One region of the Rhizobium sp. P1_E1 genome, then DNA from elsewhere that is predicted to be linked to it. Evidence: predicted binding sites of a transcription regulator. Region 1 holds the regulator's gene; the other holds the start of a gene.
The links. Region 1 encodes LexA, which represses DNA repair genes until DNA is damaged. Its sites were predicted from a motif close to TGTTCNNNNTGTGTTCNG; they were not measured.
Positions count from the first base shown of each region.

Region 2: AC1D1Z_RS03095 (putative DNA modification/repair radical SAM protein) is a predicted target of LexA. The motif match lies at 2,868-2,885, and genes of this name have one in related genera.

Region 1 is NZ_JBFUAY010000013.1:21,455-37,607, reverse strand. It holds gene lpxD (UDP-3-O-(3-hydroxymyristoyl)glucosamine N-acyltransferase) at 1-270, shown strand, start outside; gene fabZ (3-hydroxyacyl-ACP dehydratase FabZ) at 263-730, shown strand; gene lpxA (acyl-ACP--UDP-N-acetylglucosamine O-acyltransferase) at 727-1,545, shown strand; gene AC1D1Z_RS07795 (LpxI family protein) at 1,549-2,430, shown strand; gene lpxB (lipid-A-disaccharide synthase) at 2,427-3,605, shown strand; gene gltA (citrate synthase) at 3,637-4,926, opposite strand; gene AC1D1Z_RS07780 (ComEC/Rec2 family competence protein) at 5,217-7,649, shown strand; gene lexA (transcriptional repressor LexA) at 7,630-8,349, opposite strand; gene AC1D1Z_RS07770 (VOC family protein) at 8,548-9,444, shown strand; gene kdsA (3-deoxy-8-phosphooctulonate synthase) at 9,441-10,286, shown strand; gene eno (phosphopyruvate hydratase) at 10,535-11,809, shown strand; gene AC1D1Z_RS07755 (FtsB family cell division protein) at 11,947-12,267, shown strand; gene pdhA (pyruvate dehydrogenase (acetyl-transferring) E1 component subunit alpha) at 12,413-13,459, shown strand; gene AC1D1Z_RS07745 (pyruvate dehydrogenase complex E1 component subunit beta) at 13,475-14,860, shown strand; gene AC1D1Z_RS07740 (pyruvate dehydrogenase complex dihydrolipoamide acetyltransferase) at 14,876-16,153, shown strand, end outside.
Region 2 is NZ_JBFUAY010000004.1:7,214-12,077, reverse strand. It holds gene AC1D1Z_RS03110 (dicarboxylate/amino acid:cation symporter) at 1-1,001, shown strand, start outside; gene AC1D1Z_RS03105 (glycosyltransferase family 4 protein) at 1,075-2,133, opposite strand; gene greA (transcription elongation factor GreA) at 2,161-2,637, opposite strand; gene AC1D1Z_RS03095 (putative DNA modification/repair radical SAM protein) at 2,891-4,123, shown strand; gene AC1D1Z_RS03090 (UdgX family uracil-DNA binding protein) at 4,123-4,864, shown strand, end outside.

The DNA.
Region 1 (16,153 bases):
GCCGTCGTTGCGCAGGTCGGCATCGCCGGTAGCGCGAAGATCGGCAATGGCGTGCAGATCGGCGGCCAGGTCGGCATCAAGGGGCACGTGACGATCGGCGACGGCGTGCAGATCGCCGCCCAAAGCGGTATCATGACCGATCTTGCCGCCGGCGGACAATATGGTGGCACACCTGCGCGTCCGCTAAATGACTATCTGAGAGATGTCGCGCAAATGATGTCCAAGACGAGAGTGCGCGGGAAGAAACCTGGAGGCGAGCAAAATGACTGAGGAAGCCACGACAACGCTTTCTTCGGCTGACATCATCGAGATCATGAAACTGCTGCCGCATCGCTACCCGTTTCTCATGGTCGACAGGATCATCGAGATCGACGGCGACAACACAGCGATTGGCATCAAGAACGTCACCGTGAACGAACCGCATTTCACTGGCCATTTTCCGGAATCTCCGATCATGCCCGGCGTTCTCTTGATCGAGGGCATGGCCCAGACCGCGGGTGCGATCTGTGCCAAGAAGGATGGCCAGCCCGGCAACCTCGTTTATTTCATGACCATCGAGAATGCGCGCTTCCGCAAGCCCGTCGTACCCGGCGATCGTGTTGAATTCCATGTCAAGAAGCACAAGCAGCGCGGCAATATCTGGAAATTCCATTGCGATGCCAAGGTCGACGGCGCGCTTGTCGCCGAAGCCGATATCGGCGCGATGATCGTTCGTAAGGATCAGGCATGAGCACTATCGCCGAAAGCGCCCGCATTCATCCGATGGCCGCCGTCGAAGACGGTGCTGTTATCGGTGAGGGCGTCAAGATCGGTCCCTTCTGCCATGTTGGGTCGCACGTCGTCCTGCATGCGAATGTCGAGCTTTTGTCGCATGCGGTCGTTACCGGCCGCACTGTGATCGGCAAGGGCACGCGCATCTTCCCGATGGCGGTCGTCGGCGGCGATCCGCAGAGCGTGCATCACGGCGGCGAGGAAACGACGCTGACGGTCGGCGCCAACTGCACGATCCGCGAAGGCGTGACGATGAACACCGGCACGGCCGATTTCGGCGGCCAGACGATCGTCGGCGACAACAACCTCTTCCTTGCCAATTCCCATGTCGCGCATGACTGCCGGGTCGGCAATCACGTGATCATGTCGAACAACGTCATGCTCGCCGGTCATGTCGTCATCGAGGATCGCGTCATCCTGGGTGGTGGCTCGGCCGTTCACCAGTTCACCCGCGTCGGCCGTCAGGCCTTCGTCGGCGGGCTCTCGGCAGTGAGCTACGACGTGATTCCCTACGGCATGCTGAACGGCAATCCCGGGCTGCTGAGCGGCCTCAACGTCGTCGGCATGACGCGCGCCGGTGTCGACCGCGCCGTCATTCATAGAGTGCGCCGCGCCTACAAGTCGATCTTCGAAGGAACGGGCTCGGTCCGCGAAAACGCCGCCGCCATCCGCGAAGAATATGCCGATTGCGAGCAGGTGGTCCACATCCTCGATTTCATCGCCGCTGACAGCGACCGCGCCTTGTCCTCGCCGACCCGGGGACAGAAGGGCTAGTCCGTGACTTTATCCGGCGACACCGCTGCGGGCCGGCTGGCGATCATCGCCGGCGGCGGCCTTCTGCCTTCCTATGTCGCCGAAGCCGCGCGAGCGGCGGGCGAAAATCCCGTCATCGTCGCGCTGAAGGACGAAAGCGACCGGCGCTGGGAAGGGTATGACCATGCCGTCATCGGTATCGGCGATTTTGCAGCTCTCGAGGGCCTCTTGAACCGCTACGGCATCGGCCGTGTCGTCATGTCCGGCAGCGTGCGGCGCCGGCCGGAATGGCGCGAGGTGCGCCCGACGCTGCGCACTCTGATGAAGATGCCGGCCGCGATCCGCACCTTGCTGTCCGGCGGCGACGATACGGTGCTGCAGATGGTGATCCGGCTGATCGAGGGAAACGGCCGGCGCGTCGTCGGTGCCCATGAGATCGCCCCCGACCTTCTTGCCGCCGTCGGCCCGCTCGGCACGGCGATACCGGGCGAAGAAGACCGGCGCGATATCAACCGCGCGGCGGAAGCCGCCGAAATGCTCGGCCGGCTCGATGTCGGCCAGGGCGCCGTCGCCATCGGCGGGCGTATCGTCGCGCTGGAGGGTCTTGAGGGCACGGACGAGATGCTGGAGCGTGTCGCGGGTCTCAGAGCCGCCGGGCGCATCTCGCCGCGCCGCCGCGGCGCGCTTGTCAAGCTCTGCAAGCCGCAACAGGATATCCGTGCAGACCTGCCGGCGATCGGCGTTTCCACGGTCTTGAACGCGAGGAAAGCCGGCCTTGCCGGCGTCGCCGTCGAGGCCGGCCGCTCGCTGGTGCTCGATCGCGCCGCCGTCATCAAAGCCGCCGATGAGGCCGGGCTTTTCGTCTGCGGCATCGATCGCGGCCTGCCGTCATGGGGGCTCGAATGAACGGGGCGCCGCTGAAGATCGCCGTCATTGCCGGCGAGGTGTCGGGGGATCTGCTTGGAGCAGATCTCATCGCCGCCCTTAAGCGGATTCATAGCGGACCGTTGGAACTCGTCGGCGTCGGCGGCGAGGGGCTGCAGGCGGAAGGCTTGCGATCTCTGTTCGATTTCTCCGAGCTGTCGATCATGGGCATCACCCAGGTGCTGAGCCGGCTGCCGAAGCTCTATACCCTGATCCGCCAGACGACGGCTGCCATCATTGCCGCAAGGCCTGATATACTTCTCATCATCGATAGCCCGGATTTCACCCATCGTGTCGCCAAGCGTGTCCGCACCGCGCTGCCCGATCTGCCTGTTGTCAATTACGTCTGTCCGAGCGTTTGGGCCTGGAAGGAATATCGCGCCACGCGCATGCTCGGCTACGTCGATCATGTGCTCGCCGTCCTGCCCTTCGAGCCGGCAGTGATGCGCACGCTCGGCGGGCCTGAGACCACCTATGTCGGCCATCGCCTGACCGCCGATCCGGCGCTGCTCGAAGCGCGGCGGCTGCGCACCGGGCGCGCACCCGTCAGCGAAGCGGGCAAGACGATCCTGATGCTTCCTGGGTCAAGATCCTCCGAAATCAGCAGGCTGCTGCCGTTTTTCGAGGACGCGGCCAGGGATCTCGTCGCCCGCAACGGCCCGATGCGTTTCTTGCTGCCCACCGTGCCGCACAATGAAGCGCTGGTGAAGGGTCTCGTCGCCGGCTGGGCCACGCCGCCGGAGGTCGTGGTCGGATCCATGCAGAAGTGGAAGGCCTTTGCCGAAGCGGATGCCGCGATGGCGGCTTCCGGTACGGTAATCCTCGAACTCGGCCTTGCCGGCGTGCCGACGGTGTCCGTCTATAAGACGGATTGGATCATCAGCCTGCTGACCAAGCGCATCAAGGTATGGACGGGCGCATTGCCCAATATCATCGCCGATTATGCCGTCGTGCCGGAATATCTGAACGAGGTGGTCCGCGGCGCCAGCCTGGCGCGCTGGATGGAGCGGCTGTCGGCCGATACGCTCCAATTGAAGGCAATGAACGAGGGTTACGATCTCGTCTGGCAACGCATGCAGACCGAAAAGCCGCCCGGCGAGCACGCCGCCGAGATCCTTCTCGACGTGCTGAAAAAGAAAAAACCCGGTCGTTTCTGACCGGGTTTTCTTTTGGGTTCTTTTAAAGCGATCAGCGCTTCGAAACCGGGATGTAATCGCGCTTCGGTTCGCCGACATAGAGCTGGCGCGGACGGCCGATGCGCTGTTCCGGATCCTCGATCATCTCGTTCCACTGCGCGATCCAGCCGACGGTGCGGGCAAGCGCGAAGAGCACGGTGAACATGGTCGTGGGGAAGCCCAGCGCCTTCAGCGTGATGCCGGAATAGAAGTCGATGTTCGGATAGAGCTTCTTTTCGATGAAATATTCGTCGGAGAGCGCGATGCGCTCCAGCTCCATCGCCACTTCGAGCAACGGATCATCCTTGATGCCGAGTTCGCCAAGCACTTCATGCGTCGTCTTCTGCATGATCTTGGCGCGCGGATCATAGTTCTTGTAGACGCGGTGACCGAAGCCCATCAGGCGGAACGGATCGTTCTTGTCCTTGGCGCGGGCGATATATTCCGGAATGTGGTCGACCGAGCCGATCTCGTTCAGCATGTTGAGCGCTGCTTCGTTGGCGCCGCCATGCGCGGGGCCCCAGAGGCAGGCGATGCCGGCAGCGATGCAGGCGAACGGGTTGGCGCCCGACGAACCGGCGAGACGGACGGTCGAGGTCGAGGCGTTCTGCTCATGATCGGCATGCAGGATGAAGATGCGGTCCATGGCGCGGGCAAGCACCGGATTGACCACATATTCCTCGCAAGGCACGGCAAAACACATGCGCAGGAAGTTCGAGGCGTAGTCGAGGTCGTTCTTCGGGTAAACGAAGGGCTGGCCGATATGGTACTTGTAGGCCATGGCGGCAAGCGTCGGCATCTTGGCGATCATGCGCAGGCTGGCGACCATGCGCTGGTGCGGATCGGTGATGTCGGTGGAGTCGTGGTAGAAGGCCGACAGCGCGCCGACGCAGCCGCACATGACGGCCATCGGATGCGCATCGCGGCGGAAGCCGGTGAAGAAGCGGCTCATCTGCTCGTGCACCATGGTGTGGTGCGTGACGCGATAATCGAAATCCTTCTTCTGCACGGTGGTCGGCAGTTCGCCGTAAAGCAAGAGGTAGCAGACCTCGAGGAAGTCGCCATGTTCGGCGAGCTGCTCGATCGGATAGCCGCGATGCAACAGGACACCTTCGTCGCCGTCGATGTAGGTGATTTTCGATTCACAGGATGCAGTCGACGTGAAACCCGGATCGTAGGTGAAGGAAGCCGTGTTCTTGTAGAGGGCACCGATATCGATGACGCTCGGGCCGATCGTTCCGCTTTTAACGGCAAGGTCGACTGATTTGTCACCGATTTTTATTGTAGCGCTTTGATCCGTCATGCTGATCCTCCGAAATGGCGGTGGCGCCATAAAAGCGCCATAGGGGTTAAGCGTCCTCACCGATAGCTATATGATCGCGAGGCTAATGCCAAGTTACCGTGATGGCATTTTGTGCATTGCAGTATCACCTTTTAGGCACTGCAGCGATGAGCCGCATGCATATCGGAAGCCGATGATTCGACTGCTCTTTTGGCTCTTTCAATTTTCCCTCACTTTTCAATCGATTATTCTTGCCGGATTTGATTGGCGGTTGCATTCTGCCTGTCGGGGCGAGTGACTTTGGGCAGCACATGCAGGAGTTGACGACAGTCGAATTGCGGCCGGAAGCAGGCGCCGGCCTTGCCGACTCCGCCGGTTTTTCTCCGGCTGTCGTGGTGACGCGGCCGCCAACGACGCAGTCGGCGACACCGTGGCGCCACCGGCTGCCGGCAGCAGCCTCGCAATCGCTGCGTGCCGGCATGCGCATGCTGGGCGAAGAGGCGGACCATGGCCGCCTGCTGCTGTTCTCACCGGTCTTCCTCGGCGCCGGCTCAGCCTTCTGGTTTCTAGCGGCATCGGACTTCCCGCTCATTGCATCGCTGCTCTGCCTGTTGGTGCTGACCGTCGCGGTTCTCATCGCCAGCCGCAGCCGGGCGGCTTTGCGGGCAACGCTGCTGGCGCTTGCACTTGTCGCCTGCGGCGTGGTCTCGGCGCAGCTCGAGAGCCGACGGGCTTCGACCGTGATCCTCGATTCATCAGTGACGACGACGGTGACCGGCCGTGTCGAGCGGCGCGAAGGCGATGGTCGCGGGCGGTGGCGCTATATTCTTGCCGTCACCGACACAGAGGCGCCGGAGGTGAAGCGGCCGCCGGGGCGCATAACCGCGATCGCCCGCGGCGCGGACGCGCCTTTCGAGATCGGTGATATCATAACCGGCAGAGCACGGCTGACGCCGCCAGCAGGTCCAGCGCTTCCTGAGCTCAACGACTTCTCCTTCGGTGCCTATTTCGATGGCATCGGCGCCAACGGCTTCTTCTACGGTGCGCCGACAAAGGTCGATTTGCAGGCAGGTCCGCAAGCGGCCAGATCGACGACGGAAGCGCTGCTCGAAGGTCTCTACCGGCTGCGCAGCGGTATCGGCGACCGCATAAGGTCGATCCTGCCCGGCGACACCGGCGCTTTTGCCGCTGCTCTGGTGACGGACGAGCGGCGCGCCATCTCGAATGAGACGACGGAGGCGCTGCGCCAGTCCGGTCTGGCTCATATCATCGCTATCTCCGGCCTCAATATGGCGCTGTCAGCCGGCATCTTCTTCGTCGGTTTCCGCATGCTGCTCAGCCTCTTTCCCGGTGTCGCCCAAGCCTATCCGACCAAGAAGATCGCCGCTGCCGGCGCGCTCATCGCCGTCACGGCCTATTTCCTGATCTCCGGCTTTGCCGTCTCGGCCGAACGCGCCTTCATCATGATGGCGATCATGTTGATTGCCGTCTTCTTCGACCGGCCGTCGATCAGCCTGCGCAATGTCGCTCTCTCGGCGCTCGTCATTCTCGCCATTTCACCGTCCGAGGTCTTGGGTCCGAGCTTCCAGATGTCCTTTGCCGCGACATTGGCGTTGGTATCTGGCTACCAGCTGTGGAAGGACCGGCGCGTCCGCGAAAACGCTTTCCTGAAGCTGCCGGTGTTTCGGCCCGTCGTTACGGTTGCGGGTTTCTTCGGCGGCGTCTTCCTGACCTCGCTGATCGGCGGCTTTTCCACCGCGCTGTTTTCGATCGAGCATTTTCATCGCCTGACTGCCTATGGCCTGCCGGCAAACCTCGCGACGATGCCGATCATCTCCTTCATCATCATGCCGGCCGGGTTGCTGGCGATGCTGCTCATGCCTTTCGGTCTGGACGTTTTGCCTTGGAAGGTCGTCGGATTCGGCCTCGATCTGGTGATCGCGATCGCAAAGACGGTGTCCGGCTGGGGTGGCGACATCGGCATCGGCCGCTTGCCCGCTTGGTATTTCGCGATAGCCGTCGCAGGCTTTCTGCTGCTGACGCTGCTCCGCACCCGGCTGCGCCATATCGGCACATCGATCATCGCGGTCTCGACGCTCGTCCTCTTGCTTCTGCCGGTTCCCCGGCCGCCGGATCTGGCGATTTCGGAGGATGGTGGTCTCGTCGCAATCGTCGAGGCGGGGGCCATGGCTTCCAACCGTGAAAGACCGCCGGATTTCATCTTCGACCAGTGGCAGAGAGCGCTGGTCCTGCCGACGCATCACCCGCCGAAGATGCTGGATGGTCCTGTTATTCCGCCGGAGGGAGAAGACCGCCGTGTCAGGCTTTCCCGCGATCAGCAGAACGAAGCAAGGTCGGCGATGCGGGCGGCTGCAGCGGCCGGTGAAGCAAACCGCTTTTCCTGCGTCAAGAAGGCCTGGTGCACATCAAGGCTTGGCAATGGTCACGTGGTTGCTGTCATCGACAATGCCGCCTATCTCGGTCCGGCATGCGACGCGGCCGATATCGTCGTGACGTCGGTCCGCCTGCGCTTCAACAACTGCCGCTCAGGGGCGACGCTCTTCACCGGCGAAACGCTGCGCAGGACCGGTTCCGTCGAGTTGCGCTTCGCCGACGCCGGCCTGGAGGTCGCAACCGCATTCGATGCATTGTCGCGGCCATGGATGCGGCATCGCGCCTATGACTGGCGCAGCAACAGTTTTGCCGAATCCAGACTGCCTGATGTCAGTGATAGCGGCGAATGAGGCCGACGAGCTTGCCCTGAACCTTGACGCGGTCCGGCCCGAAAATCCGGGTCTCGTAAGCCGGGTTGGCCGCCTCCAGCGCGATCGAGGCGCCTTTGCGGCGGAAGCGTTTGAGTGTCGCTTCTTCGTCGTCGACGAGAGCAACGACGATGTCACCAGGACTTGCTGTGCTGCCGTTGCGAATAATCACGGTGTCGCCGTCGAAGATGCCGGCGTCGATCATCGAATCGCCCTTGACCTCGAGCGCATAATGTTCACCGGAACCGAGCATGTCGGCCGGAACGACGATGTCGTGGGTGTTGTTCTGGATCGCCGAGATCGGAACACCGGCGGCGATACGGCCCATGACCGGCACGGAGACCGAGTTGCCGTTGTCGGCGACGGGTTTTGCGGGAGCAGGAGTGGCGACCGGCTGCGGCTTGCCAAGGCTGCCCTCGATGACGCTGGGCGAAAAGCCCCGCCGGGGCTGAATGCTGGGGCTGTAGGCCTCCGGAAGCTTGATAACCTCGAGCGCACGGGCGCGGTTCGGTAGGCGGCGAATGAAGCCACGTTCCTCGAGCGCCGTAATCAGCCGGTGAATCCCGGACTTGGAAGCGAGGTCCAGGGCATCCTTCATTTCGTCGAAAGATGGCGGAACGCCGGATTCCTTCATGCGCTCATGAATGAAAAGGAGAAGCTCCTGTTGTTTGCGCGTGAGCATCGACGTTGTGACCTCGTGATTGAAACAAATCCAGAACAGACACTATATGTTCCATATGTGTTCCGCAAGTAGCTAAATTTCCGTAAAACTTGGCGCCAACTCGTTGAGATTTTTATTTTCATTCGCCGGATTGGGACACATCTGTTGCATTGAGGGGCGCGCCATCGCACATCTCTTGCCGTTTCCAGGAGGGATATCATGAACGAGCGTTCCGCCAAGCCGCATCCGCTGGATCATGTGGTGCTGCCCGTCGTCAATATCGATCTGGCGCGCGAGAGGCTTGGCAAGCTCGGCTTCACCGTTGCCGCCGATGCACGCCATCCCTTCGGAACGGAAAACGCCTGCGTCTTTTTTGCCGACAAGACCTATCTGGAGCCGCTCGGGATTGCGAGTGTCGAGGAGAGCGAGGCCTCAGCGCGGCAAGGCAATGTCTTCACCGCCCGCAACCGGGCCTTCCGCTTCCGCTGCGGCGAGGAGGGGCTTTCGGGGCTTGCTTTCGGCAGTAAGGATGCCGGCATCGATCATCAGAACTTCGTCGGCAACGGATCGAGCGCCGGCGAGATGCTGCAGTTCACCCGGCCGATGACGATGCCGGACGGTTCCGAGAGCATCGCCGGCTTCAAGCTGGCTTTTGCCGGTGACCTGCGAGCGCCCGATCTCTTCCTTTTCAGCGTCGAACGCGTCAATCCGCTGCCGGCCGACCGCGGCGCGCTGGAGACGCATGCCAATGGCGTCACCGGCATTGCCGAGATCGCGCTCTGCGCGCCTGATGCTGCTGCTTTCGGGGCCTTCGTCGGCCTTGCCGTGGCGCAGGCGGCAGTCGAGAAAACCGGTTTTGGCGTCAATGTTGCTGCTTCGAACGCGAAAATCAGCCTGATGACGCCGGAAGGGCTAGAAGCCTATTTCGAGATCGCCGGATCATCCGCCGATCGCGGCCTGCGTGGCCGGGCAATCCTCTTCATTGTCGCCGATCTTGCCGTGACAGAAGCGCATTTGGCTGCTAACGGGGTGACATACACGCGCAAGAACAATCGCATTCTGGTGAAGCCCGCGCCCGGGCAGGGCACGCTCTTCGCCTTCGAGGAGACACGATGAGCACTGAGACGAATTCCGAAGTCAAGATCGGCGAAGGCCAAGGCCAGGTGACCTTTTCCAATACCGGCCGCCTGTCGCTGATTGCCGGTCCCTGCCAGATGGAGAGCCGCGACCACGCCTTCATGGTTGCCGGTACGCTGAAAGAGCTTTGCGCAAAGCTCGGCATCGGCCTCGTTTACAAGAGCTCCTTCGACAAGGCGAACCGCACCTCTCTTTCGGCTGAACGCGGCATCGGGATCGAAAAGGGCATGGAGGTCTTTGCCGACCTCAAGAAGGAATTCGGCTTTCCTGTCCTGACCGACGTTCATACCGCCGAGCAATGCGCGGAGGTGGCAAAGGTCGTCGACGTCCTGCAGATCCCGGCCTTCCTTTGCCGCCAGACCGACCTTCTCATCGCCGCCGCCAAGACCGGCCGCGTCGTCAATGTCAAGAAGGGCCAGTTCCTCGCTCCCTGGGATATGAAGAACGTCCTGAAGAAGCTCAACGCCAGCGGCAATCCGAACGTGCTGCTGTGCGAGCGTGGCGCCTCATTCGGCTATAATACGCTGGTTTCCGACATGCGCTCGCTGCCGATCATGGCGGCGATGGGCGCACCCGTTATCTTCGATGCCACCCATTCCGTTGCGCAGCCGGGCGGGCAGGGCGATTCCTCCGGCGGTCAGCGGGAATTCGTGGAAACACTGGCGCGCGCAGCAGTGGCTGCCGGTGTTGCCGGTGTCTTCGTCGAAACCCACCAGGACCCCGACAATGCACCTTCGGACGGCCCGAACATGGTCTATCTCAAGGACATGCCGCGGCTGCTTGAAAAGCTGCTTGCCTTCGATGCGGTCGCCAAGGCTTGACGTTCAACAGCCTGACATGATCGTGCTATAGGCATGTCGCGAAAAAGTGTGCAGCGGTTTTGCGACAACGACATGCGGAAAGCCAAAGACCTAAAGCGTGGCAAGCGAATCTGAAAGATCGCGACGCGCTTTAGGCGAGATCCAAACACTGGTTCGAAGGCTGGAAATTGCAGCATTGTAATTTGCACGCCTTCGACTAAGACAGGTTTCGAACCGACTTATCACCACCCACCGAGCAGGAAGAACCCATGACTGCAATCACCGATATCATCGCCCGCGAGATTCTCGATAGCCGTGGCAACCCCACCGTCGAAGTCGATGTCTATCTCGAAGATGGCAGCATGGGCCGCGCGGCCGTTCCCTCGGGCGCCTCGACGGGCGCGCATGAGGCGGTCGAACTGCGCGATGGCGGCAAGCGCTACCTCGGCAAGGGTGTCGAAAAGGCGGTGGAAGCCGCCAACACCGAGATCTTCGACGCGATCGGTGGCATCGACGCCGAAAACCAGATCCAGATCGACAATATCATGATCGAGCTGGACGGCACGCCGAACAAGTCGCGCCTCGGCGCCAACGCCATCCTCGGCGTGTCGCTCGCCGTCGCCAAGGCTGCTGCCCAGGCGTCCGGCCTGCCGCTCTACCGTTATGTCGGCGGCGCTTCCGCCAGCCTGCTGCCGGTGCCGATGATGAACATCATCAACGGCGGCGCCCACGCCGACAATCCGATCGATTTCCAAGAGTTCATGATCCTGCCGGTCGGCGCCGATTCGATCGCCGAAGCCGTGCGCATGGGTTCGGAAGTCTTCCATACGCTGCGCAAGGAACTTGCCGCGCAGGGCCATAACACCAATGTCGGCGACGAAGGCGGTTTCGCACCGGGTCTGAAGAGTGCTTCGGAAGCTCTCGACTTCATCATGAAGTCGGTCGAGAAAGCCGGCTACAAGCCGGGCGAGGACATCTACCTCGGCCTCGACTGCGCCTCGACCGAATTCTTCAAGGACGGCAAATACGTTCTCGAAGGGGAAGGCCGCACGCTGGAATCGGGCGCCATGGCCGAATATCTGGCTGAGCTCGCCGCCAAGTATCCGATCATCTCGATCGAGGACGGCATGGCCGAAGACGATTGGGACGGCTGGAAGACGCTGACTGACCTGACCGGCAAGAAGACCCAGCTCGTCGGCGACGATCTCTTCGTTACCAACTCCGCCCGTCTTCGCGACGGCATCCGCATGGGCGTCGCCAACTCGATCCTCGTCAAGGTCAACCAGATCGGCTCGCTGACGGAAACGCTCGATGCCGTCAACACGGCGCACAAGGCGGCCTATACCGCCGTCATGTCGCACCGCTCCGGCGAGACCGAAGATTCGACCATCGCCGATCTCGCGGTCGCCACCAACTGCGGTCAGATCAAGACCGGCTCGCTGTCGCGTTCCGACCGTCTTGCCAAGTACAACCAGCTGATCCGCATCGAAGAGGGCCTCGGCCCGCAGGCCCAGTATGCCGGCCGCTCGATCATTCGCGGCTGATCGGATCTGATGTTCAATGGCTTGACCCGCGCCTTCCCGGCGCGGGTTTTTTGTTGCGCGGATTTTAGAGTCAACGAACGGTTAATCTCTGCGCGTTAGATTGAACGAATTGGTAATGCGTTCAAGAGCATGCGTGTATGTGGACAAAGCATCATAAGAAGAGAAAGATCGGTCGCTTCGTCATTCCGGCCATGACGGTCGCCTTCCTCTCCTATTTCGGTTATCATTGCATCCATGGCGATTACGGCCTGCGCGCAACGGAGACGTTCGAGCATCAGCGTGTCGCGCGTGAAAAAGAGCTTGCAGTCTTGAAGGCGAAGCGCGAACATCTGGAAAATCAGGTCGCGCTCCTCAGTGACGGCTCGCTCGACAAGGATATGTTGGACGAAAAAGCGCGTTATCAGCTCAACATGTCGCGCGCGGACGAGATCGTCATATTCAACCATTATTCCAATTAACCGAAAACAGGTTAATTGGAATTTTCATAGTTCTTCCAATAATTTAGCAGCGAATACGAGCCATGCAATTATGGCATTGCTGTGGTCATATTTCTTCCCTATGGTACGCCCCACCAAGAAACGACAAACCCATAGGGAGGGTTGAATGGCGCCGCGAAAGACCGCGACCGTTTCCAGCCGCAAAACTGCAGCAAAACCGGCAGCCAAAGCATCGAATGGAGGCCCTGTAGCCGACTTCGATCGCAATGAAGAGCTCAAGGCCTATCGCGAGATGCTGTTGATCCGTCGCTTCGAGGAGAAGGCCGGCCAGCTTTACGGCATGGGCTTCATCGGCGGCTTTTGTCACCTCTACATCGGTCAGGAAGCTGTCGTCGTCGGCATGCAGATGGCGCAGAAGGAAGGCGACCAGGTCATCACCGCCTATCGCGATCACGGCCATATGCTGGCAACCGGCATGGAAGCACGCGGCGTCATGGCGGAACTGACCGGGCGTCGCAGCGGCTATTCCCACGGCAAGGGCGGCTCGATGCACATGTTCTCGAAAGAGAAGCATTTCTACGGCGGTCATGGCATCGTCGGTGCCCAGGTCTCGCTCGGAACGGGTCTTGCCTTCGCAAACCGCTACCGCGGCAACGACAATGTCTCCATCGCCTATTTCGGCGACGGCGCCGCCAACCAGGGCCAGGTCTACGAGAGCTTCAACATGGCTGCTCTCTGGAAGCTGCCGATCGTCTATATCGTTGAGAACAACCGTTACGCCATGGGGACGTCGACCGCGCGCGCCACTGCGCAGTCGAACTACTCGCTTCGTGGATCCGGCTTCGGCATCCCCGGCATTCAGGTCGACGGCATGGACGTCCGCGCCGTCAAGGCTGCGGCCGACGAGGCGCTCGAACATTGCCGTTCCGGCAAGGGCCCGATCATTCTCGAAATGCTGACCTATCGTTATCGCGGTCACTCCATGTCCGACCCGGCGAAATATCGCTCCAAGGACGAAGTGCAGAAGATGCGCTCCGAGCATGACCCGATCGAACAGGTCAAGGCTCGCCTCGTCGAAAAGGGCTGGGCTTCCGAAGACGATCTGAAGGCGATCGACAAGGATGTCCGCGATATCGTCGCTGACAGTGCCGATTTCGCCCAGGCCGATCCGGAGCCGGATGCATCCGAGCTCTATACCGACATTCTGCTCTAATCGGGGAGGGAACCCATGCCTATCGATATCCTCATGCCCGCCCTCTCTCCGACCATGGAAGAAGGCACACTGTCCAAATGGCTGAAGCAGGAAGGTGACAAGGTCACCTCCGGCGACGTGATTGCCGAAATCGAAACCGACAAGGCGACGATGGAAGTCGAAGCCGTCGATGAAGGGATCATCGGCAAGCTGCTCGTCGATGCCGGCACTGAAGGCGTCAAGGTCAATACCAAGATCGCTGTTTTGCTGCAGGACGGCGAATCCGCTTCGGACATTTCCGCCGCCAAGCCCGCCGCCGCGGCAGCGCCCGCGGTTGCCCAGGAAGAGAAGCCGACCAACACCGGTTCCGCCTCCGCGCCGCTTCCGGCCGAGCCGAAGGCTGTCGTTCCGAACGACCCCGAAATCCCGGCCGGCACTGAAATGGTGTCGACGACCGTGCGCGAAGCGCTCCGCGACGCCATGGCTGAAGAAATGCGCGCCGACGAAAACGTCTTCGTCATGGGCGAGGAAGTCGCCGAATACCAGGGCGCTTACAAGGTCACGCAGGGGCTGCTGCAGGAATTCGGCCCCCGCCGCGTCGTCGATACGCCGATCACCGAGCATGGCTTTGCCGGCGTCGGCGTCGGTGCCGCAATGGCCGGCCTTCGCCCGATCGTCGAATTCATGACCTTCAACTTCGCCATGCAGGCGATCGACCACATCATCAACTCCGCCGCCAAGACGCTCTATATGTCCGGCGGCCAGATGGGTGCTCCGATCGTCTTCCGCGGCCCGAATGGTGCTGCGGCTCGCGTCGGCGCCCAGCACAGCCAGGATTATGCAGCCTGGTACAGCGCCATTCCCGGCCTGAAGGTCGTCATGCCCTATACGGCATCCGACGCCAAAGGCCTGCTGAAGGCTGCGATCCGCGATCCGAACCCGGTCATCTTCCTCGAAAACGAAATTCTCTATGGCCAGCACTTCGACGTGCCGAAGCTCGACAATTTCGTCCTGCCGATCGGTAAGGCCCGCATCCATCGTCCGGGCAAGGACGTCACTGTGGTCTCCTTCGGCATCGGCATGAGTTATGCGACCAAGGCTGTCGCCGAACTCGAGAAGATCGGCATCGACGTCGAACTGATTGACCTTCGCACCATCCGCCCGATGGACCTGCCGACTGTCATCGAATCGGTGAAGAAGACTGGCCGTCTGGTCACCGTCGAGGAAGGTTATCCGCAGTCCTCCGTCGGCACCGAAATCGCCACCCGCGTCATGCAGCAGGCCTTCGACTATCTCGATGCGCCGATCCTGACGATCGCAGGCAAGGACGTTCCGATGCCTTACGCCGCCAATCTCGAAAAGCTTGCCCTTCCGAACGTCGGCGAAGTGGTCGATGCGGTGAAGGCTGTTTGCTACAAATAAGGGGAGGGTGTTTCGATGCCGATCAATATCACGATGCCCGCCCTCTCTCCGACCATGGAGGAAGGCAATCTTTCCAAATGGTTGGTCAAGGAAGGCGACAAGGTCAAGTCTGGCGATGTGATCGCCGAGATCGAGACCGACAAGGCGACGATGGAAGTCGAAGCCGTCGATGAAGGCACGGTCGCCAAGCTCGTCGTTGCTGCCGGCACCGAAGGCGTCAAGGTCAATGCGTTGATCGCGGTTCTCGCCGCCGATGGCGAGGATGTCTCCGCTGCCGCAAGCAGTGCGGGTTCCGCCGCTCCGGCGCCGAAGGCTGACGGCGCAGCCGCGCCGAAGGCCGAGGCTGCGCCAGCTCCGGCCCAGTCCACTCCGGCTGCGGCACCTGTAACCACCGCCGCACCCGCCTCGGTTTCATCCGATGGCAGCCGCACCTTCTCTTCGCCGCTTGCCCGCAGGCTAGCCAAGGAAGCCGGTATCGACCTTTCGGCAGTCGCAGGCTCCGGCCCGCACGGCCGCGTCGTCAAGAGCGACATCGAAGCCGCCGTTGCCGGCGGTGGCGCCAAGGCTGCTGCTGCGCCCGTATCCGCTGCTGCCCCGCAGGCTGCCGCGCCGGCTCCGGCCGCCGCTGCACCGAAGGGCGCGTCCGAAGAAGCCGTGCTCAAGCTCTTCGAACCGGGCTCTTACGAGCTCGTGCCGCATGACGGCATGCGCAAGACGATCGCCAGGCGACTGGTCGAATCCAAGCAGACGATCCCGCATTTCTACGTCAGCGTCGATTGCGAGCTCGATGCGTTGCTGGCGCTGCGCGCCCAGCTGAACGATGCGGCTCCGCGCAAGGACAACGCTCCGGCCTACAAGCTCTCGGTCAACGACATGGTCATCAAGGCCATGGCGCTGGCGCTGCGCGACGTTCCGGATGCCAACGTCTCCTGGACCGACAGCAACATGGTCAAGCACAAGCACGCCGATGTCGGCGTCGCCGTCTCGATCCCCGGCGGCCTGATCACCCCGATCATCCGCAAGGCCGAGGAAAAGACCCTGTCGACGATCTCCAACGAGATGCGCGATCTCGGCAAGCGGGCCAAGGATCGCAAGCTGAAGCCTGAGGAATATCAGGGCGGCACCAGTTCGGTCTCGAACATGGGCATGATGGGCGTGAAGAACTTCGCAGCCGTCGTCAACCCGCCGCATGCGACGATCCTCGCGGTCGGCGCCGGCGAACAGCGGGTCGTCGTCAAGAAGGGCGAAATGACGATTGCCACCGTGATGTCCGTCACGCTCTCGACCGACCAT
Region 2 (4,864 bases), on a different contig from region 1:
TCCAGCCAGGCGCCGGCATGAACATCGATCCGGCCTCGCTGGATCCGGCCGCCGTCGCCACCTTTGCCGCCAAGGCGCATGAGCAGAGCATCGTCGGCTTCCTCACCAACATCATCCCGACGACGATTGTCGGCGCCTTTGCCGATGGCGATATTCTGCAGGTTCTGTTCTTCTCGGTGCTCTTCGGCATCGCGCTCGCCATGGTCGGCGAAAAGGGCGAGCAGGTCGTCAACTTCCTCAATTCCCTGACGGCTCCCGTGTTCAAGCTCGTCGCCATCCTCATGAAGGCTGCCCCGATCGGCGCCTTCGGCGCCATGGCATTCACCATCGGCAAGTACGGCGTCGGATCGATCGCCAACCTTGCCATGCTGATCGGCACTTTCTACATCACGTCTCTGCTCTTCGTCTTCATCGTTCTCGGTGCTGTTGCCCGCTACAACGGCTTCTCGATCGTGGCGCTGCTGCGCTACATCAAGGAAGAACTGCTGCTGGTCCTCGGCACCTCGTCTTCGGAAGCCGCACTTCCGGGGCTGATGAACAAGATGGAAAAGGCCGGTTGCAAGCGCTCGGTCGTCGGCCTCGTCATCCCGACCGGCTATTCCTTCAATCTTGACGGCACCAACATCTACATGACGCTGGCAGCGCTGTTCATTGCTCAGGCAACCGGCATCCATCTCTCCTGGGGTGACCAGATCCTGCTGCTGCTGGTGGCGATGCTGAGCTCGAAGGGTGCCGCAGGCATCACCGGCGCCGGCTTCATCACACTTGCCGCAACGCTCTCCGTCGTCCCATCCGTGCCGGTCGCTGGCATGGCACTCATTCTCGGCATCGACCGCTTCATGTCGGAATGCCGGGCGCTGACCAACCTCGTCGGCAATGCGGTGGCGACGATCGTCGTGGCACGTTGGGAAAACGAGCTGGATACGGTGCAACTCGCCGCAGCACTGGGCGGCCAGACCGGAGAGGATACTTCGGCTGCCGGGCTGCAGCCGGCCGAATAGTCAGCCGCTATCCCCTTATCCTTAGAAACCCTGCAGCGGCCCGTCATCCAACGGGCCGTTTCTCTTTTCGGCTTCAGCTGCGATTGTCGCCGAGAAGACTGTTATAAACGGCGCCGATCGCACTTGCTTCCTTCTCCAGCGCGAAATTCGCCCTGACATGCCGCAGCGCATTCTCGCCATGCGCGAGCGCCAGAACGGGATCTGCGATATAGGGCGCGATTGCCCGCGTCAGCGCCTCGCCATCGCCGGCGGCGACGACCGAACCTGTCTCGCCCGTGACGATGAGCTCGGCATAGGCGCCCGCATCCGATGCCACCACCGCGGTTCGCGAGGCCATGGCTTCGAGCGGCGTCAGGCCGAAGCCCTCGTTGCGGGAGGGGGCGACATAAAGCGTCAGGCGGCGATACCAGATCTTGATGTCAGGCACTTCGCCGAGAAAGAGGATACGGTCGCTCAGTCCGGCGGCGGCGACGTCCGCCTTGAGTTTGTCTGCGAATGCCACGTGCTCCGCCGTCACGCGGCCGGAGACGACTGCCGTCCACTCAGTATGCTGCGGCAGGAGTTCGATCATCGCCGTCACGAAAAGATCAGTGCCTTTCTGATGGCGCACACGGCCGAAGCAGCCGACGAGATGGCGGCCGGGCAGGCCGGTGGCGGCGATGCCGTCCTCTGCGGTTTCCGGCGGATGGAACAGAGCAAGGTCGACGCCGTGCTGGATGACCGTGTGCGGCACCTCGAGGAACGAGCCGGAACGGTCGCTGGTCGCGATAACGGCGTCCATGCGACGGATCAGCCATTTCGTATAGGCGGTGTGGCGGCGTTGCGCGGCCGAGGTGAAGAGAAGCTTCAGCGGCATGCGCGTGAGATGGCGAAGCAGGATGCCGACGGCCATCTCGTTGTTGCGGCGAGCGTGCCAGACACGCCGGCGCGGGCGCGCCGGCGGGCGCCAAAGGCCGAGGAGCTGCCGCCACTTCAGTTTCGGCAGGTCCTCCGGCAGGCCGGGGCCGAGTGTCGCGATCTTGATGCCGAGCCGGATCTGGCACGGGATGAGCTGGACGATCGTCGACGTGACGCCGGAGAGCCGGCGCTTGAAATTGGGCGCAATGATCTCGACGTCACGGATATCAGGCAAGGGAGGGGTCTCGCGGCTCGCGGGCGATCAGCCCCAGGAAACCTGGAGGATTTCGTAGGCCTTGGAGCCGCCCGGCGCGTTGACCTCGATGGAATCGCCGACTTCCTTGCCGATCAGCGCACGGGCGATTGGCGAGGAGATGGAGATGCGGCCGGCCTTGACGTCGGCTTCCTGGTCGCCGACGATCTGGTAGGTCTTTTCTTCCTCGGTGTCCTCGTCGATGAGCTTCACCTTGGCGCCGAACTTGATCTTGTCGCCCGACATCTTGGTGAGGTCGATGACCTCGGCGCGCGCCGTCAGGTCTTCCAACTCGCTGATGCGGCCTTCATTGTGGCTCTGGGCTTCCTTGGCGGCGTGGTATTCGGCGTTTTCGGAAAGGTCGCCATGAGCACGGGCTTCGGCGATCGCCTCGATGATTCGGGGGCGCTCCTCCTGCTGGCGCCAGCGCAGCTCTTCCTGCAGCTTGACGAAACCGCCCGGTGTCATCGGTACCTTTTCAACCATTTTTCTGTCCTTCAATCCTCGTATCCGCACAATCAGCGGCGAACACAAAAGAAAACAGGTCCCGAAGGGGAGCTTCGGAACCGTGCCACAATCTTAGTCGGACGCTTATAGCAGATCGCCACGGCCGATTTCCAGAAAATTCGCATAAGAGAAACGCCGCCCGCCCCGATATCAGGTGGTGCGCCTTGAGAATGGGCAGAAATCCGATCGTCCCGATTGACTCCGCACAAGAGAACATATAGTGAACATACTAATGAAGAAGTCGCTCACAGAACGCTTGGCCATCCTTTCCGATGCCGCGAAATATGACGCTTCCTGCGCTTCCAGCGGCACGGTGAAACGTGATTCCCGGGCAAGTGGCGGGCTCGGTTCGACCGAGGGATCCGGCATCTGTCATGCCTATGCACCGGACGGGCGGTGCATTTCGCTTCTAAAAATACTGCTGACCAATTTCTGCATCTACGACTGCGCCTATTGCGTCAATCGCTCGTCGAGCAATGTCGAACGGGCGCGCTTTACGCCCGAGGAGGTCATCTGGCTGACGCTGGAATTCTACCGCCGCAACTATATCGAAGGCCTGTTCCTTTCCTCCGGCATCATTCGTTCGTCCGATTACACGATGGAAGAGATGGTCCGCATCGTCCGCGAACTGCGTGTGACCCATAATTTCCGTGGCTATATCCATCTGAAATCGATCCCCGAGGCGTCACCGCGTCTGATCGAGGAGGCGGGGCTTCATGCCGACAGGCTGTCGCTCAATATAGAGTTGCCGACGGATAACGGCATCACCCGCTTCGCGCCGGAAAAGAAGCCTGCCAATATCCGGCGATCGATGGGAGATCTGAGGCTGAAGATCGAGGCCGCCAGCGAACCGACGCTGCGGACGAAGAAGCGTCAGCGTTTCGTGCCGGCCGGCCAGAGCACGCAGATGATCGTCGGCGCCGACGGGGCGAACGATGCGACGATTCTTGCGACCAGCGGCCGGCTTTACAGCAGCTACGGCCTGAAGCGCGTCTATTATTCCGCCTTCAGCCCCATCCCGGACTCGTCGAAAAATCTGCCTCTGATCAAGCCGCCGCTGATGCGCGAGCACCGGCTCTATCAGGCCGATTGGCTCTACCGATTCTACGGTTTCGGCATCGACGAGATCACCGCGAACCAGGCGGGTGGCATGCTCGATCTCACGCTCGACCCCAAACTTGCCTGGGCGCTCGCCAACCGGGCCGAGTTTCCCGTCGATATCAACAGGGCCGAGCGTGAACGGTTGCTGCGCGTGCCGGGGCTCGGCACCAAGACGGTCAAAGCGATCGTTTCGGCTCGGCGGTTTCGCCGGTTGCGGTTGGACGATCTCCAGCGGCTCGGCATTTCGATCAAGAAGGTCCAATCCTTCATCTCGGCGGAAGGCTGGTCGCCGCGCCGATTGATCGAGCGCCCCGACCTTCGCGCCATGTTCGAACCGCAACCTGAACAATTGTCGTTGCTGTGATGCGCCGGGTCGTGCTTGCAGGACGAGGGGAGCTTGCCGAATGGCGTGACGCCGCGCGCGCTTTCGCGGCTGCGGGCATCCTGCCGGAAGAGATCGATTGGCGCGAAAAAGGCGCGGAGGCGGACCTTGCGTTTCAACGCGACGCCATGCCGCCGGCGCCTGTCACGGCACGTAAGCCGATGACGGTGCCGCCCGCCTTCATCGAGCTCGCGCAGACAGTTCTCTGCCATACCGACCCGGCGCGCTTTTCCCTGCTTTACCGTCTGCTCTGGCGGCTGCAACTGGACCGGCAACTGCTGGAAGTGGCTTCCGACGAGGACGTTGCCCATGCCAGGCTGATGGCGAAAAACGTTCGACGCGACGCGCACAAGATGACGGCCTTCGTCCGCTTCAAGGAGGTCGGTGCGGTATCGGCGGACCGTCGAAAATTCCTCGCCTGGTTCGAGCCGGATCATCATATCGTCAGGCGCACAGCGCCCTTCTTCCAACGGCGCTTCACCGACATGGACTGGCTGATCGCCACGCCCAAGGGTTCGGCCGCCTGGGACGGCGAGCGGCTGACGATGAGCGACGAGCCGTGCGAAAAACCCAATCTCACCGATGCTGCCGATGAACTTTGGCGCACCTACTACGCCAGCATTTTCAATCCGGCGCGGTTGAAGCTGAAGGCGATGCAGGCGGAGATGCCGAAAAAATACTGGAAGAACCTGGCGGAAGCCGATCTCATCCCCGGGCTGATCG